Regions from separate parts of the Rhizobium sp. NXC24 genome, predicted to be linked through region 3. Evidence: predicted binding sites of a transcription regulator. Region 3 holds the regulator's gene; each other region holds the start of a gene.

What was found. Region 3 encodes PhoB, which activates phosphate uptake and scavenging genes when phosphate is short. Its sites were predicted from a motif close to TGTCATNNANCTGTCAT; they were not measured.
Positions count from the first base shown of each region.
Region 1: a site for PhoB is predicted at 1,653-1,669, ahead of NXC24_RS18340 (1-acyl-sn-glycerol-3-phosphate acyltransferase). Genes of this name have one in related genera too.
Region 2: a site for PhoB is predicted at 1,190-1,206, ahead of NXC24_RS18675 (DUF2794 domain-containing protein). Genes of this name have one in related genera too.
Region 4: a site for PhoB is predicted at 2,049-2,065, ahead of NXC24_RS09070 (toxic anion resistance protein). Genes of this name have one in related genera too.

Region 1 is NZ_CP024311.1:3,743,240-3,746,629, forward strand. It holds gene NXC24_RS18335 (primosomal protein N') at 1-515, opposite strand, end outside; gene NXC24_RS18340 (1-acyl-sn-glycerol-3-phosphate acyltransferase) at 653-1,609, opposite strand; gene NXC24_RS18345 (tyrosine recombinase XerC) at 1,855-2,790, shown strand; gene NXC24_RS18350 (TraB/GumN family protein) at 2,908-3,390, shown strand, end outside.
Region 2 is NZ_CP024311.1:3,802,825-3,806,214, reverse strand. It holds gene NXC24_RS18680 (thioredoxin family protein) at 156-899, shown strand; gene NXC24_RS18675 (DUF2794 domain-containing protein) at 1,228-1,629, shown strand; gene NXC24_RS18670 (GNAT family N-acetyltransferase) at 1,645-2,202, opposite strand; gene NXC24_RS18665 (Bax inhibitor-1/YccA family protein) at 2,325-3,065, opposite strand; gene NXC24_RS18660 (ABC transporter permease) at 3,291-3,390, opposite strand, start outside.
Region 3 is NZ_CP024311.1:569,481-572,870, reverse strand. It holds gene NXC24_RS02860 (aspartate aminotransferase family protein) at 1-34, opposite strand, end outside; gene NXC24_RS02855 (GcrA family cell cycle regulator) at 460-984, shown strand; gene phoB (phosphate regulon transcriptional regulator PhoB) at 1,084-1,767, opposite strand; gene phoU (phosphate signaling complex protein PhoU) at 1,800-2,513, opposite strand; gene pstB (phosphate ABC transporter ATP-binding protein PstB) at 2,565-3,380, opposite strand.
Region 4 is NZ_CP024311.1:1,835,502-1,838,891, reverse strand. It holds gene NXC24_RS09075 (substrate-binding domain-containing protein) at 1-794, opposite strand, end outside; gene NXC24_RS09070 (toxic anion resistance protein) at 800-1,879, opposite strand; gene NXC24_RS09065 (cell envelope integrity EipB family protein) at 2,099-2,923, opposite strand; gene NXC24_RS09060 (RidA family protein) at 3,121-3,390, shown strand, end outside.

The DNA of each region.
Region 1 (3,390 bases), 990 kb from region 3:
CCGGCAGCGTGCGCCAGCCCGCTCCGCGTCCACGAGAGGCCGTCCTTTGCCGTCTCCATGACCCGGGTGCGGGCGGGTGTCAGCCGTTCCGGTGCGCCGCCGACAAAACGAAGGCCCTCGACCATCGGTTCGGGATCGAAGGCTGCGGGCGCGCGCAGCGCCATGCGCGCCACCAGCCCCGGCGGCGACAGCGTATAGGCGGCCACCCAGTCGATGAAATCGCGCATCTCCTTGGTCAGCGGCGGGCAATCGAAGACATGGCTGATCGGCCGCAGCTTCTTCGGATCGACGCCGCCCTCATCGCCGCCATCCCAGACGACACCGATCACCTGCCTCGGCCCGAGCGGCACCTGCACGACCGAGCCGGGCTCGACCGCCATGCCTTCCGGAACCGCATAGGAATAGGGCTTCGGCGCCGGCATCGGCACCAGAACCGGGACCGTGCGGCTCATGGTCGGGTGTGCGGGCGCAGCTTCAAACAGCGCGCCGAACAGATCGGACGAATCTTTAGTCATCGCGCCAGACCATGCCCCGAGCGGCGACAAAAAGAAACCCGGGGTGGTTCGGCATCATATTGTCCGAAGCCACTTCAAACTTTCACCGCTGTTGTCTTTTGACACAGGATGCCGAAGCAATGAGCTGCCAACAGCCGTCAAACGGAATGCTCCGCGACGGCGGCTGCCATATCCTGGACCGCAGCCGGAGGACCGACCGGCGCAAACGTCGTATTTCCGTCGGCAGCCAGATCGAACACCGTATGCTTCTCCAGCGCCTTCGTCACTTCGTTGACGTCGCCGTCCAGATGCTCGACCGGGATGAGATTGCCGATCAGGAAATCGAAGCGGTCGCCGCGCTTGTTGAGGAGCTCGTGGAACACCGTCATGTCGCGCAGCTCCGTCGACCATTTGGCGAACCAATAGAACAGCCCGGAATTGCGCGCTGTCAGATGCACCGGCAGGATCGGCAGATTATACTTACGCGCCAGCCCCACGGCCGATGTCTTCCAAGGCCGCTCGTTCAGCTTGCCGTTTGCCCAATAGGCGATGCGGCCGGAGGGGAAGAGCACGGTAACCTTGCCCTCGGCAACGGCGCGATTGGTGATCTGCAGCGTTTCGCGCGTCTTCAGTTTGCTCTTATATTCCTCACGCCATTCGACCGGGATGATCATCTCGGCGAATCGCGGATTGACGCGGACGGCATCGCGATTGGCGAAAACCATCATATCGGGCCGGCGCGTCTTCAGGAGATCGAAGACGGCGACGCCGTCGGCAATGCCGGTCGGATGGTTGCTGACGAGAATGAAGCCGCCGGAAGCCGGGATGCGTTCGGCGTGGGTTACCCCGATATCGAGCCGCAGCAGATCGCTCATATATTCGAAGCACTGGAAACCCGGCAGCTTGGCGATGTCGTTGGCAAATTCGATCGCCTTGTTGTAGCGCAGCAGCGTGTAGAGAAAGGGCCGCATCAAGGGCCAGAGTGGGTTGCGAACGATCTTCTGGCCGCGCTCGGCGATCAGCGTATCGACGATATGTCCGGGCTGGCCCTGGGACACCAAAGCAATTGCTTCTGCAAGTTGTCCCAATGCAGTTATCGAACCGCGACGTGCCATGAAATGCCCTGGATGGTTGGGTTGTACTCTATTGCAATCGAATATGATCGAAGCATGACAAGCGCCTCGCGTATAACCGCTTAAATCGATTTTGATTCAAGGCGCAGCCTATACGCAGTTGAAAAGAACTACTGCGATCTTTCCGTACGCAAAGGAGAGACACGGCACAGTAGGAATGTTAGCGATTCCATAACCTTCCCTCCTTCAAAGTGGCAGAAGGAATTTGAATTTCAAGGGGTTTTCCACTGAACGAGTTGCTGATTATCGCCGATCCCGAGCTGATGGCTGAGCGCAGCCGTTGGTTGGATACGCTCGGCCAGGAGCGGCGGCTTTCGGCCCATACGCTGGATGCCTACGAGCGTGACACGCGGCAATTCTTGACGTTTCTGACCGGCCATCTCGGTGGCCCGGCGACAATCAAGGATATCCATGCGCTACGCCCCGCCGACTTCCGCGGTTTTCTGGCTGCGCGCCGCAAGGATGGCGCGGGTGCGCGTTCGCTCGGGCGCAACCTCGCCGGCCTTCGTTCGCTGCTGCGCTATCTTGAAAAGAAAGGCCTGGTGAACGCGGCCGGCGCCGGAGCGGTACGCTCGCCGAAGCAGCCGAAATCACTGCCGAAGCCGCTGTCGGACACCCAGGCGATCACCGTCGTCAGCGACGAGGCGCAGATGCATGACGAGCCTTGGATTGCCGCGCGCGACACGGCAGTGCTGACCCTGCTCTATGGCTGTGGCCTGCGCATCTCCGAAGCGCTGGATCTGACGCCGGAAGACGTGCGCCCCGGCGCGACGGCGCTACGGATCACCGGCAAGGGCAACAAGACCCGGCTGGTGCCGCTGCTGCCCATCGTCGTCGAAGCGGTCGAGAAATACCGTGCGCTCTGCCCCTATCATCTCAACGCAGATGCCCCGCTCTTTCGCGGCGCGCGCGGCGGCAAGCTGCATGCCGGCCTTATCCAGCGCGGCATGCAGAAGCTGCGCTGCGCCTTCGGGCTGCCGGACACGGCGACGCCCCATGCGCTGCGCCATTCTTTCGCCACGCATCTGCTCGCAGGTGGCGGCGACCTGCGTACGATCCAGGAATTGCTCGGCCATGCCAGCCTTTCGACAACACAGGTCTATACTGGGGTCGATTCATCGCGGCTGCTGGAGGTCTATGACCGGGCTCACCCGCGGGCGTAAGAAAGTGTTAACCTCTCGCGTTAAGGGAATATGCGTTTCAGGCGGATAGAGCAGAAGCTAATTCGGCATGATCCCGGCCAAAGTCGCGATCATGTCCCCTGCTTTCGGAAGGTTGAGATAATGTCTGCTCTCGGAATCAAGACAGCGCGGCTGACAGCGTCGAGATTCGGTGACATTCTCCTCTGGCTGGCGACGGCCTTTCCCTGGATGCTGATGACGGCATTGATCGTGGCTCTGTTGTCGCTGGCGCCTGCGCATGCCGAAGAGGCCGCGTCCGATAGCTGCGGCGGCAAAGATCTGATGGCTGAACTGCAAAAGAGCGACCCCGCCAAATATGCCTCGATCCTCGCCGAGGGTGACAAGGTGGCGAATGGCAAGGGCATCTTCTGGAAGATCGAAAAGTCCGGCCTAAAACCCTCCTGGCTGCTCGGCACCATGCATGTCAGCGACGCGCGCGTGGTGACCATGCCGAAGGGCGCAGCCGAAGCAAGTGCCGGGGCGGATACGATCGTCGTCGAATCCGATGAAATCCTCGACGACAAGAAGGCGATGGCAGCTCTCTTCGGCAATCCGTCTTTGATGATGCTGACCGACGGCTCG
Region 2 (3,390 bases), 930 kb from region 3:
CCCTTCGTGACTTTGCGTCATCGTGCTTAGCTATTATCTCTTGTTTCAGATTTATCAGGCTTGATGAGGCCCTACGGACATCCTGAGAAGCGCGACGCGGTTTCGGGTTCCTGCCAGCACAAGGCCTTCAAGGTCTGAGAAAGAGGTACAACGGCATGCGCTTACGGTTTTTGGTTCCACTTCTAGCAGGCATCGCGCTCGCAAGTTCGCTGCATGCGCAGGAGCTTGCCAAAATCAAAGGCGTCGTCGAACTCTTCACGTCTCAGGGCTGCGCCTCCTGTCCGCCGGCCGATGCTGCATTTGAGAAGCTGATCCGCCAGGGCGACGTCGTCGCGCTCGCCTATCACGTCGACTACTGGAATTATCTCGGCTGGAACGACACGATGGCCTCCAAGGACAATACGGCCCGGCAATATGCCTATGCCCGTACGCTCGGCCGCAGTGGGGTTTATACGCCGCAGGCGATCATCAATGGCCGTGATCACCTAAACGGTGCGGATCTAAACGCCATCAACTTCAAGCTCGACGATTTCCAGCGCCAGGGCAAGGGTCTGACGGTTCCCGTCAGTGCCGCCATGAAGGGTGACGAACTGGAGATCAAGATCGGCGCAGGCCAGGGCCGGGCAAATGTGGTCGTCGCCTATTTCGATAGGGAACAGCAGGTTTCGCCGAAGGCCGGCGAGAACAACGGCCAGCAGATCACTTATCTGCACGCGGTTTCGGACATTGAAACAGTCGGCATGTGGGACGGCAAGGCCTTGAATGTCGTGTTGCCCGCCAATGTGTTGGATAAGGCCGGTCGGCGCGGCCTGGCGGTTCTGTTGCAGTCGTCGACGCCATCGGGCGACCCGGCGGCGATCATCGGCGCGACCGTCCTGACGGCCGGGACCGACGGCTGATCTGCATTTTTCCGACGTCAGTCGAAAGGCTCCATTTCGGCTGGCGCCAAAGTTCTGTTTCGGCTTTGCCGAAAGGAGGAGAGTGCCCGGCGAGGGCGCATTCGGGGCTGGGGTTCGGTCGATACGCCCCGGCCGGGCCGTTTGGCGCGGCGGCGCCAAACCGATCCCTATAGTTCCGGTAAATGGGGCTTCGTTTTGACTGAAATGCGGCGCAGCCAAGATGCTTTGCTCGAAGCGCAAGAAATTGTGAGTGCCTCTTGGTCTTGCAATTTGCCGTGGCTGAGGCAAACTGTCATCTTCTTGTCATGACACAACCCCTGGGGGATTGATGACTGATCAGCCGGAATTGCGACACGGCGAAAGCCGTTCCGTCGACACCACTTCTTCCGTCGTCGTTGATCTCAGAGAATATAAACAGAGCAAGGACCCGCTGCCGGTGACTTTCCACCGCAGGGAGCTGGACGCAATTCTGTGGATCTACGGCCGCATGGTCGGCGAGGGTGAATGGCGTGACTACGCCCTCGACCATCTCAGGGAAAAGGCGGTTTTCTCGGTCTTCAAGCGCTCCGGCGAGCTGCCGCTCTTCCGCATCGAGAAAAACCCGAAGCTCGCCGCCAAACAGGGCGCGTTTTCCGTAATCAGTACCAATGGCATGATCCTGAAGCGCGGCCACGACCTGACGCAGGTGCTGAAGGTTTTTGATAAGCAGCTCAAGCTGGTGGAGAAGTGATCTTCGCCTGCTGCGCTATTCGCTGAATAGCGTTCCCGGATAGACTGATGGATCGGGGTCAGTTTCCATACCTTCGCCCAGCGGCTTCTGCATCAGCATCGTGTCCAGCCAGCGGCCGTGCTTGTAGCCGGTACCCTTCAACAGGCCTGTCTCGGTAAAACCGGCGGCGCGGTGAAGGGCGACGGAGGCCGGGTGGGCGCCGCCAATGACGGCGATCATCTGGCGGAAGCCGAGGCTCTGGCAGGTTTCCACCAGATTTGCCAGCAGCGCCTTGCCGATGCCGCGGCCCCGGGCTTCGGGCGCGAGATAGATCGAATCCTCCACCATCCAGCGATAGGCCGGCCGCGTGCGGAATGCGGAGGCATAGGCATAGCCGAGGAAGGCTCCGTCTTCGTCTTCGGCGGCGATATACGGGTAGCCCTTGTCACGGATCGCCTGGAAGCGGCCTGCCATCTCCTCTTCGCCCGGCGGAACGATCTCATAGCTTGCGGTGCCGTTCAAAACGGAGTCGCGGTAGATGGCGGTGATGAAGGGAAGGTCGGCTGAGGTGGCGTTGCGAAGGCGGAAGGACATCTGGGTTTTATTGCCTGATCTGCGATTTCAATGGCGGATAATAAAGCCGTGTCCGAAGCAGCAAGGCAAACAGAAAAGGCGGCCGGAGCCGCCTTTTCGAAGGATCATTCATGTCGCATGAGTTATTTGCGGTTGCCCATGAACTGCAGCAGGAACATGAACAGGTTGATGAAGTCGAGGTAGAGCGTCAGCGCGCCCATGATCGCCTTGCGGCCAGCAACGGCGACGTCGTCGGCTTCATAGTACATTTCCTTGATCCGCTGCGTATCCCAGGCGGTCAGGCCTGCGAAGATCAGCACGCCGATCACCGAGATGGCGAACTGCAGAGCGGACGAATGCAGGAAGATGTTGACGAGCATCGCGATGATCAGGCCGAAGAGACCCATCATCAGGAACGAGCCCATCGCCGAAAGGTTACGCTTCGTCGTGTAGCCGAACAGCGACAGCGCGCCGAAGGAGGCGGCGGTCACGAAGAAGGTCTGCACGACGCTCTGGCCGGTGTAGATGATGAAGATCGACGACAGCGACAGGCCCACCAAAGCGGCATAGACCCAGAAGGTCGTCGTCGCGGCGGCCACGCTCATGCTATTGATCCTGAAGCTCAGGAAGAACACCATCGCCAAGGGAGCGAGGATGACGACCCAACGCAGCGGGCTCAGGTAGATCGCCTGGCCGAAAGCTGTGATCTGCCCGTCAGCGAAGGCGAGCGAAAATGCGAAATAGGCGGCCAAACCCGTGATCGCCAGACCCAGCGCCATCAGGTTATAGACCTTGAGCATGTAAGCTCGAAGGCCCTCATCTATCATCGCACCGGTTTGCGCGCCGCTGGGCGCCCGGTTTTGGTAATTGCGAAAGTCAGCCATGTTTTCCTCTTTCAAGCTCCGATGTGAGTAGCGTGTCGGGCACTTGGTCCCAGGCGCCGCTGCGGAGCTCCAGCATGCCTGCACAGAATATGAGGCTTTCACGCCCCATGCACAAGAGCTAAGCGGCGGCGGCAGGGTTAAATCGGCGTAATATCGGGCTATTTCCCGACGCTCGGTTAATGCCTCGGGCGCCTTGGCGGCGCAGACTTTTTCAGGTTCTTGCGCTCAGAGTTCGCGCAGGACAGGCGCTGCTTTCTGGCCAAGAATGCGCCAAGTGCCCACCAGCCCGATCCCGACCGTCAACAGCAGAGCGATGATGAGGGTC
Region 3 (3,390 bases):
TATAGGTGTCATAAAGCGGCGCGGTTTCAGCCATGGCGCATTCTCCTCAATCACAACCTTTAGGGCCAATCGTTTCCTTCGAATGAAACGGGCCCGGAAAAATCAAAAATGCCGCCTTGCGGCGGCATGGGCACTATTGATGTTTTGCACTGCGATGTCAACAAAACTGGCGATTTAGCAGGTGCGGCAGAGCACCTCTCGATGGATGGCATGTCTTCGACAACTTATATTGCATAAATGCCACTCACGTATAGCAAGTTGGGGAAAACCTCGAAATCGATTCCTCAAGATTCCCGCGACTCTTGTCACGGAGTCAGCCTCACACTAGGTTAAAAACCAATTACTAGACTGCATGCGGCGGAACTAGTCACCACAATTTTAAAGCGTTTCACGCCTCGACCCAATTCGAGGCAATGGTGAGGGATTCTGCCATCAGAAACGCGATAGCGGAGACAGGGCATGAATTGGACAGACGAACGCGTCGAGAAGCTGAAAAAGCTGTGGTCCGAAGGTTTGAGCGCCAGCCAGATCGCGGCACAGCTCGGTGGTGTCAGCCGTAATGCCGTCATCGGCAAAGTGCATCGCTTGAGCCTGCCGGGCCGAGCGAAGGCCGGTGGTGCGGCAACCACAGCTCGAGCGCCGAAGCGCAATACCTCGGCCCCACGCGCGCCGAATTACGCCTCGCGCGTTGCAACCCGCACGGTTACCCGCCAGCAGGGTGCGACGATGCTCAAGGAAGAGGTCGAGATCGATACGGTCAGCGAAGTCGAATATCGTCCGGCCGCCAATGTGGTCGTTCCGATCTCGCGCCGCCTCGGCCTGACGGAGCTCACGGAGCGCACCTGCAAGTGGCCGGTCGGCGACCCGCTGAAGGAAGATTTTCACTTCTGCGGCAATGACAGCCCGGACTCTTCGCCGTACTGCACCTACCATCAGCGGCTGGCTTACCAGCCGGTGCATGACCGGCGCCGGGCCGCGCACTGAACCACACCAGACAAAGGAAAAACGGGCCGAAAGGCCCGTTTTCTGTTTCCGCCGCTATGTTGGATGGCCAATCGGGTTGCCCCGATCAGGCCTCCCCCATCAGGCCTCCATGGAATAACCCGCGCCGCGAACGGTGCGGATGACGTCCTGCATGTTGGAGAAATTCAGCGCCTTGCGCAGGCGGCCGACATGCACGTCGACGGTGCGTTCGTCGACATAGATATCATGCCCCCACACGCCGTCGAGCAACTGAGACCGAGAGAAGACGCGGCCGGGGGACGACATCAGGAATTCCAGAAGGCGGAATTCCGTCGGCCCCAACCGCACTTCACGGCTCTTTCGGTGGACGCGATGGGTTTCGCGGTCCAGTTCGATATCGCCGCAGCGCAGTACCGTGGACAGGACCTCCGGGCGGGCTCGGCGCAACATCGCCTTGACGCGGGCCATCAGTTCCGGCGTCGAGAACGGCTTGACGACATAGTCGTCCGCGCCGGTGGAAAGGCCGCGCACGCGCTCGCTTTCCTCGCCGCGAGCGGTGAGCATGATGATCGGCAGGCGCTCCGTCTCCGGCCGCATGCGCAGCCGACGGCAGAGCTCGATGCCGGACACGCCGGGGAGCATCCAATCGAGGATCAGAAGATCGGGGATGCGCTCCTGGAGGCGCAGCTCAGCTTCGTCGCCTCTCAGGATAGTGTCGACCTCGAAGCCCTCGGCCTCGAGGTTATAGCGCAGCAGAACGCTTAGCGCTTCCTCGTCTTCTACAACAGCAACTCTCGGAACCATGCGCCTCTGGTCTCCTTCTCTTGGTGTCTACTTTATTCCGTTACCGAACCGACGGTGTTGGCGGTATCGTCCTTCGGGCGCTCGCCTTCGGGCTGGGCACCGGTCGCCATGTAATAGATCGTCTCGGCGATGTTCGTGGCATGGTCGCCGATGCGCTCGATGTTCTTGGCGCAGAAAAGAAGATGCGTGCAGGTGGTGATGTTGCGCGGATCCTCCATCATGTAGGTCAGCATCTCGCGGAAGAGCGAGGTGTACATGGCGTCGATTTCCTCGTCGCGTTCGCGGATCGACACGGCCTTGTCAGGTAAACGGGTCGAGTAGACGTCGAGCACTTCCTTGAGCTGGACGAGCGCCAGTTCGGAGAGGTGTTCGATGCCGCGGGCGAGACGACGCGGAACGCCGGTGCCCTGCACGGCGATGACGCGCTTTGCGGTGTTCTTGCCGAGATCGCCGACGCGCTCCAGATCGGCGGCGATGCGGATGGAGCCCATGATTTCACGCAGGTCCGCAGCCATCGGCTGACGGCGGGCGATGGTGACGATCGCCTTGTCGCCGACTTCGCGCTCGGCGTGGTCGAGAATGACGTCATCGGAGATGACCTTCTGCGCAAGGCTGGCATCGCCGTTTACCAGGGCGCGGACGCTGTCGCTGACCATCTGCTCCGCCAGGCCGCCCATTTCGGAAATGCGGCGCGTCAGGAACTTCAGGTCTTCGTCGTAAGCGGAGAGAATGTGTGTTGAGACCATTTTTTTATCCTCTAGGTGAAAGATGTGAAAGGAACCGCGCGGGGAGCATCATCAGCCAAAACGGCCCATGATGTAATCCTGCGTGCGGTAATCATCGGGATTGGTGAACATCTTATCGGTATCGTTCTCCTCGACCAGATGGCCGAGATGAAACATTGCGGTACGTTGCGAAACGCGGGCTGCCTGCTGCATGGAATGCGTCACGATGACGATCGTGAAGTTTTCCCGCAGCTCATGAATGAGTTCCTCGACTTTGGCGGTGGCGATCGGATCGAGCGCGGAGCACGGCTCGTCCATGAGAATGACCTCGGGACTGACCGCGACGGCGCGGGCGATGCAGAGGCGTTGCTGCTGACCGCCAGAGAGGCTGGTGCCGGCATCATAGAGCCGATCCTTCACCTCGCCCCACAGCCCGGCCTTCTGCAGACTGGTTTCGACGATATGGTCGAGATCGCTCTTGGACCGATGCAGCCCATGGATACGCGGACCATAGGCCACATTCTCGTAGATCGACTTCGGAAACGGATTGGGCTTCTGAAACACCATGCCGACGCGGGCACGCAGCTCGACGACATCGATTGAGTTGTCGTAGATATCCTGATCGTCGAGCGTGATTTTGCCGGTGACGCGGCAGGTGTCTATCGTATCGTTCATGCGGTTGAGGCAACGCAGGAAGGTGGACTTGCCGCAGCCGGAAGGACCGATCAGCGCGGTGACAGTGTTGGCGCGGATGTTCAGATCCACGTCGAACAGCGCGCGCTTCTCGCCATAATGGACCGAGACGGCCTGACCGATCATCTTGTAGGGGATCGTTATCATCTTCCTGGCCAGTGCTTTTTCGCTCGCGGCTTCCGTCATCATGTTCATTCCATCGCCT
Region 4 (3,390 bases), 1.3 Mb from region 3:
CGTCCATGATCGATAAAGCCGATCGGTGAATCCGCAATCGCCACACCGTCGGCCGGATAGATCGCATAGAGCGGCTCCTTGCCCATACCGACCAGCTTGTCGTTGGTCTCTTTCAGCACCGCTTCGTAATTCCACATGGCATCGTAGAGCACGCCCTTGCCAGCGGAGTCCGTGTAGAGGTCCGCGAGCCAGCCGGACGACCCGGACGAGCGTTCGACCCCGGCAAGCAACGCTCTGACGGTGCCTTGGAGGTCGGGCTTGTCGAGATCGCCCGGCTCGATAACGGGTTTATTGCCAAGCGCGCTGGAGAGCATAGCCAAATAGGCGCTCGCGCCTGAATTGGACTGGGTTGCCGAGGTCATGAGAAACTTCAGCGAGCCGCTCTTCACTGCCGCCAATATGTCCTTCATAAAGACCGGCTTGCCGATCCAGCCGAGCGCCTGCGCCTTGGATTTGCGCACGCCGAGGATGACCGGTGTCTGCGCCACCGAGGTCAGGGACTTCACCCGGCGTTTGGTGTCGAACATGTCAACCCAGACGCTCGATGCCGGCCAGACCGCGTCCTGCTCGACACCCTCATTGCTTTGCAGCGCAAGGCCGATATCCAGCGTGCCTTCGTAGGTGAAGCTGCAGGTCGCGCTCTTCTGCTTGCAGAATTCTTCGACGATCGGCTGGATAACGGTGTTTTCCGAGCCGGAGACGATCGAGAACTTCGGTCCTGCGCCGGAATTGCAGCCCGTCAGGGCTAGAGCTGCCGTCAGCGCCAGGCCGGTGAGGAGTGTGCGGATCATCATGCCGCTCATCGCGCCTCGATCATCGCTTTCTTGAGATCGATGGTCATTTTCTCCATCTGCTGCTCAGCCTGAGCGCGCTTCCTGCGGCCTTCTTCCTGCACCTTCAGGACACCGTTGATCGTATCGATCAGGTCACGGTTGGCGGCAGCGAGCGTATCGATATCGACGATACCGCGCTGCGACTGCTGTTCGATGGCAATCGCCTGGTCCTTCATCATCTCGGACGCCTGTCGGATCATGTCGTTGGTGGCGTCGGTCACGGTCTTCTGCAGCTCAAGCGCTGATTTCTGCCTCGACAGCCCAAGCAGGATCACCATCTTCTGCTTCCAGGCCGGCACCGTCAGCGCCGACGTCGCCTGCAGGTTCTCGATCAGCGTCTCGTCACCGGCCTGCACGATGCGGATCTGCGGCAATTGCTGAATGCCGAGCTGGCGCGCCTGCTGCAGGTAGAACACCCGCTTCTCCAATCGGTCGAGGGCCTGCAAGCTGTCCTGATAGGTCTGAGCCTCCAGCATACCGCCGCCGGGATTGGCAGCCGCGGCCTCGGCGGCACTTTTCAACTTCGGCAGTTCGACACTGCGAAAACGCTCTGCGAAAGTCTTGCCAGCCTGCACATAGGCGTCGAGCTGCAGGATGGACTGCTTCGTCTCCTCGTGAAGATCGTCGAGAAGTGCGATGTCGCGGCGCAGCGTATCCTTATGCCGGTCGAGCTCGAGGCCAATGCGGTCGATCTGGCCGGCCACATCCTCGAATTCCTCCTTGAAGCGCTCCAGGCGGGCCTTGAACGACGAGAATATTTTGGAAAGAAAGCCCTCATCCTTCAGCGATGCCGGGTCGAGCTTCTTCGACTTGATGATGATATCGGTCAGCAACTTGCCAACTTCGCCGAGATCCCGATTGCGGACCTCGCGGAGAATCCGGTCAGAATAGTCGGAGACAGACTGCTGGGCGCGGTCGCCATAAACAGAAATGCCGGCGCGGTCGGTCAGATCGATGGTGTCGCCGATGCGGGCGATTTCCGCCGGATCGGCGGCAACGACCGGCAAAGTGGTACTTGCGGTCGGGGCGAGATCAGTATTGGCCATAGCTCGTGCTTTCTCGTCTATCAACACGGACCTGGACTACGGAACATCTGCCGATCATTCTTCAATAACCGGCTCGGCCCGCATGGCCCGCTACAATTTCAGATCGGCACTGCGGAACTGAGACTCACTCAAGGGCGTGCCGAATGCTTCCCAGAATAGTGAAGCTTCGGACACAGTTTTATGACGAAGATTTGCCTTGTGGCCTGCGCCTCGCAAAGCCTATTGGCAGGCCTTGGTGTCGAGCACTTCAAGCTTGGAGAGCTTGCCGGTCAGAACGAAATCACCATAGTCCATGGTGAGGTCGCGGGTGATGCCGTTTTCATAGAGCTTGAACGACATGCGATAGACCGGAATGGCGTCGCCCTTGGATTTGTCGTTGAAATAGGCGACGGTAACCGGCCAGAACGGCGTTTTGGCGAAGATGCCGGCCTTTTCGGCATCGGGGTCATCGGTTGCAGGAGTCGCCTGCTTACCGACGACGGTTGTTGCGATCAACGACTTATCCCCATCATCGGAGCCGTCGAAAACCTCGGCCTCGAAGAAATTCCTGCCCAGCTTGGCATTATGGATGATGTCGAGCATATGCTCTGTCGGAAAGCGGCTCTGGATGAGTTCGATCTGCTTCGCTTTTGGCTGGGTCAGATCGACCTTAATCCCCTTCTGATCGTCGGCCGCCGCGCCGCGCACGTCCTTGTCGAGTTGATCGTCCGTATAGGATTTGGTCTCGAAGCGGAAAGTGCGCTTGACGAGATCCTCGAATGTGGTCGTCTGCTGGTCGCTGACGCGCGTTGAATCACCCGTGTCGATCTGTGTGACGAAACGGAAATTGGTAGTGAAACCGGTGCAATCGGAGCCGTCGAACTCATAGACCATACGGCCGAACATGCCGGCGATGCCCGATCGGTCTGATGCGTCCTTCAGTTCGAGATCGTAGACGGCGCGATGCGCGATCAACCCAGTCGGACCCGCCGCGGCGGCGGACACGCCCAGAGACGCGACGCCTAAACTCGAAACGATAACGGCGGCAAGACTCGAGCGGAACATTCATTATCTCCTGTTGGACTCGCACGCGATGCTATAAGAACGCTTCGGCTAGAGTGAGGCGGCCCGTCATCAATTCGTCATCTCGCTCTGCCTTTTGATTTGGCGTTATCTCGTCCAAGATCGCCTCGCGCCCGGCAAAGGGAATCTAAGCTTGATGCCGGATTTTTGAAGATTTTACAACAAAACGGGAGATGAAAATGTCCGACGCTATCGAGAGCCGTCTGAAGGAGCTTGGCATCGTCCTGCCTCAGGCCGCTGCGCCGGCCGCAAACTATGTACCCTATGTCATCAGCGGCAATCTTCTTTATTTGTCCGGGCAGTTGCCGATGGAAAACGGCAAGCTCGGCGTCACCGGCCTTCTCGGCAAGGATGTCGACGTTGCCGGCGGCCAACGCGCTGCCGAGCTTTGCGCCATCAATATCCTCGCCCAGGCGAAGGCGGCCTTGGATGGCGATCTCGGCCGCATC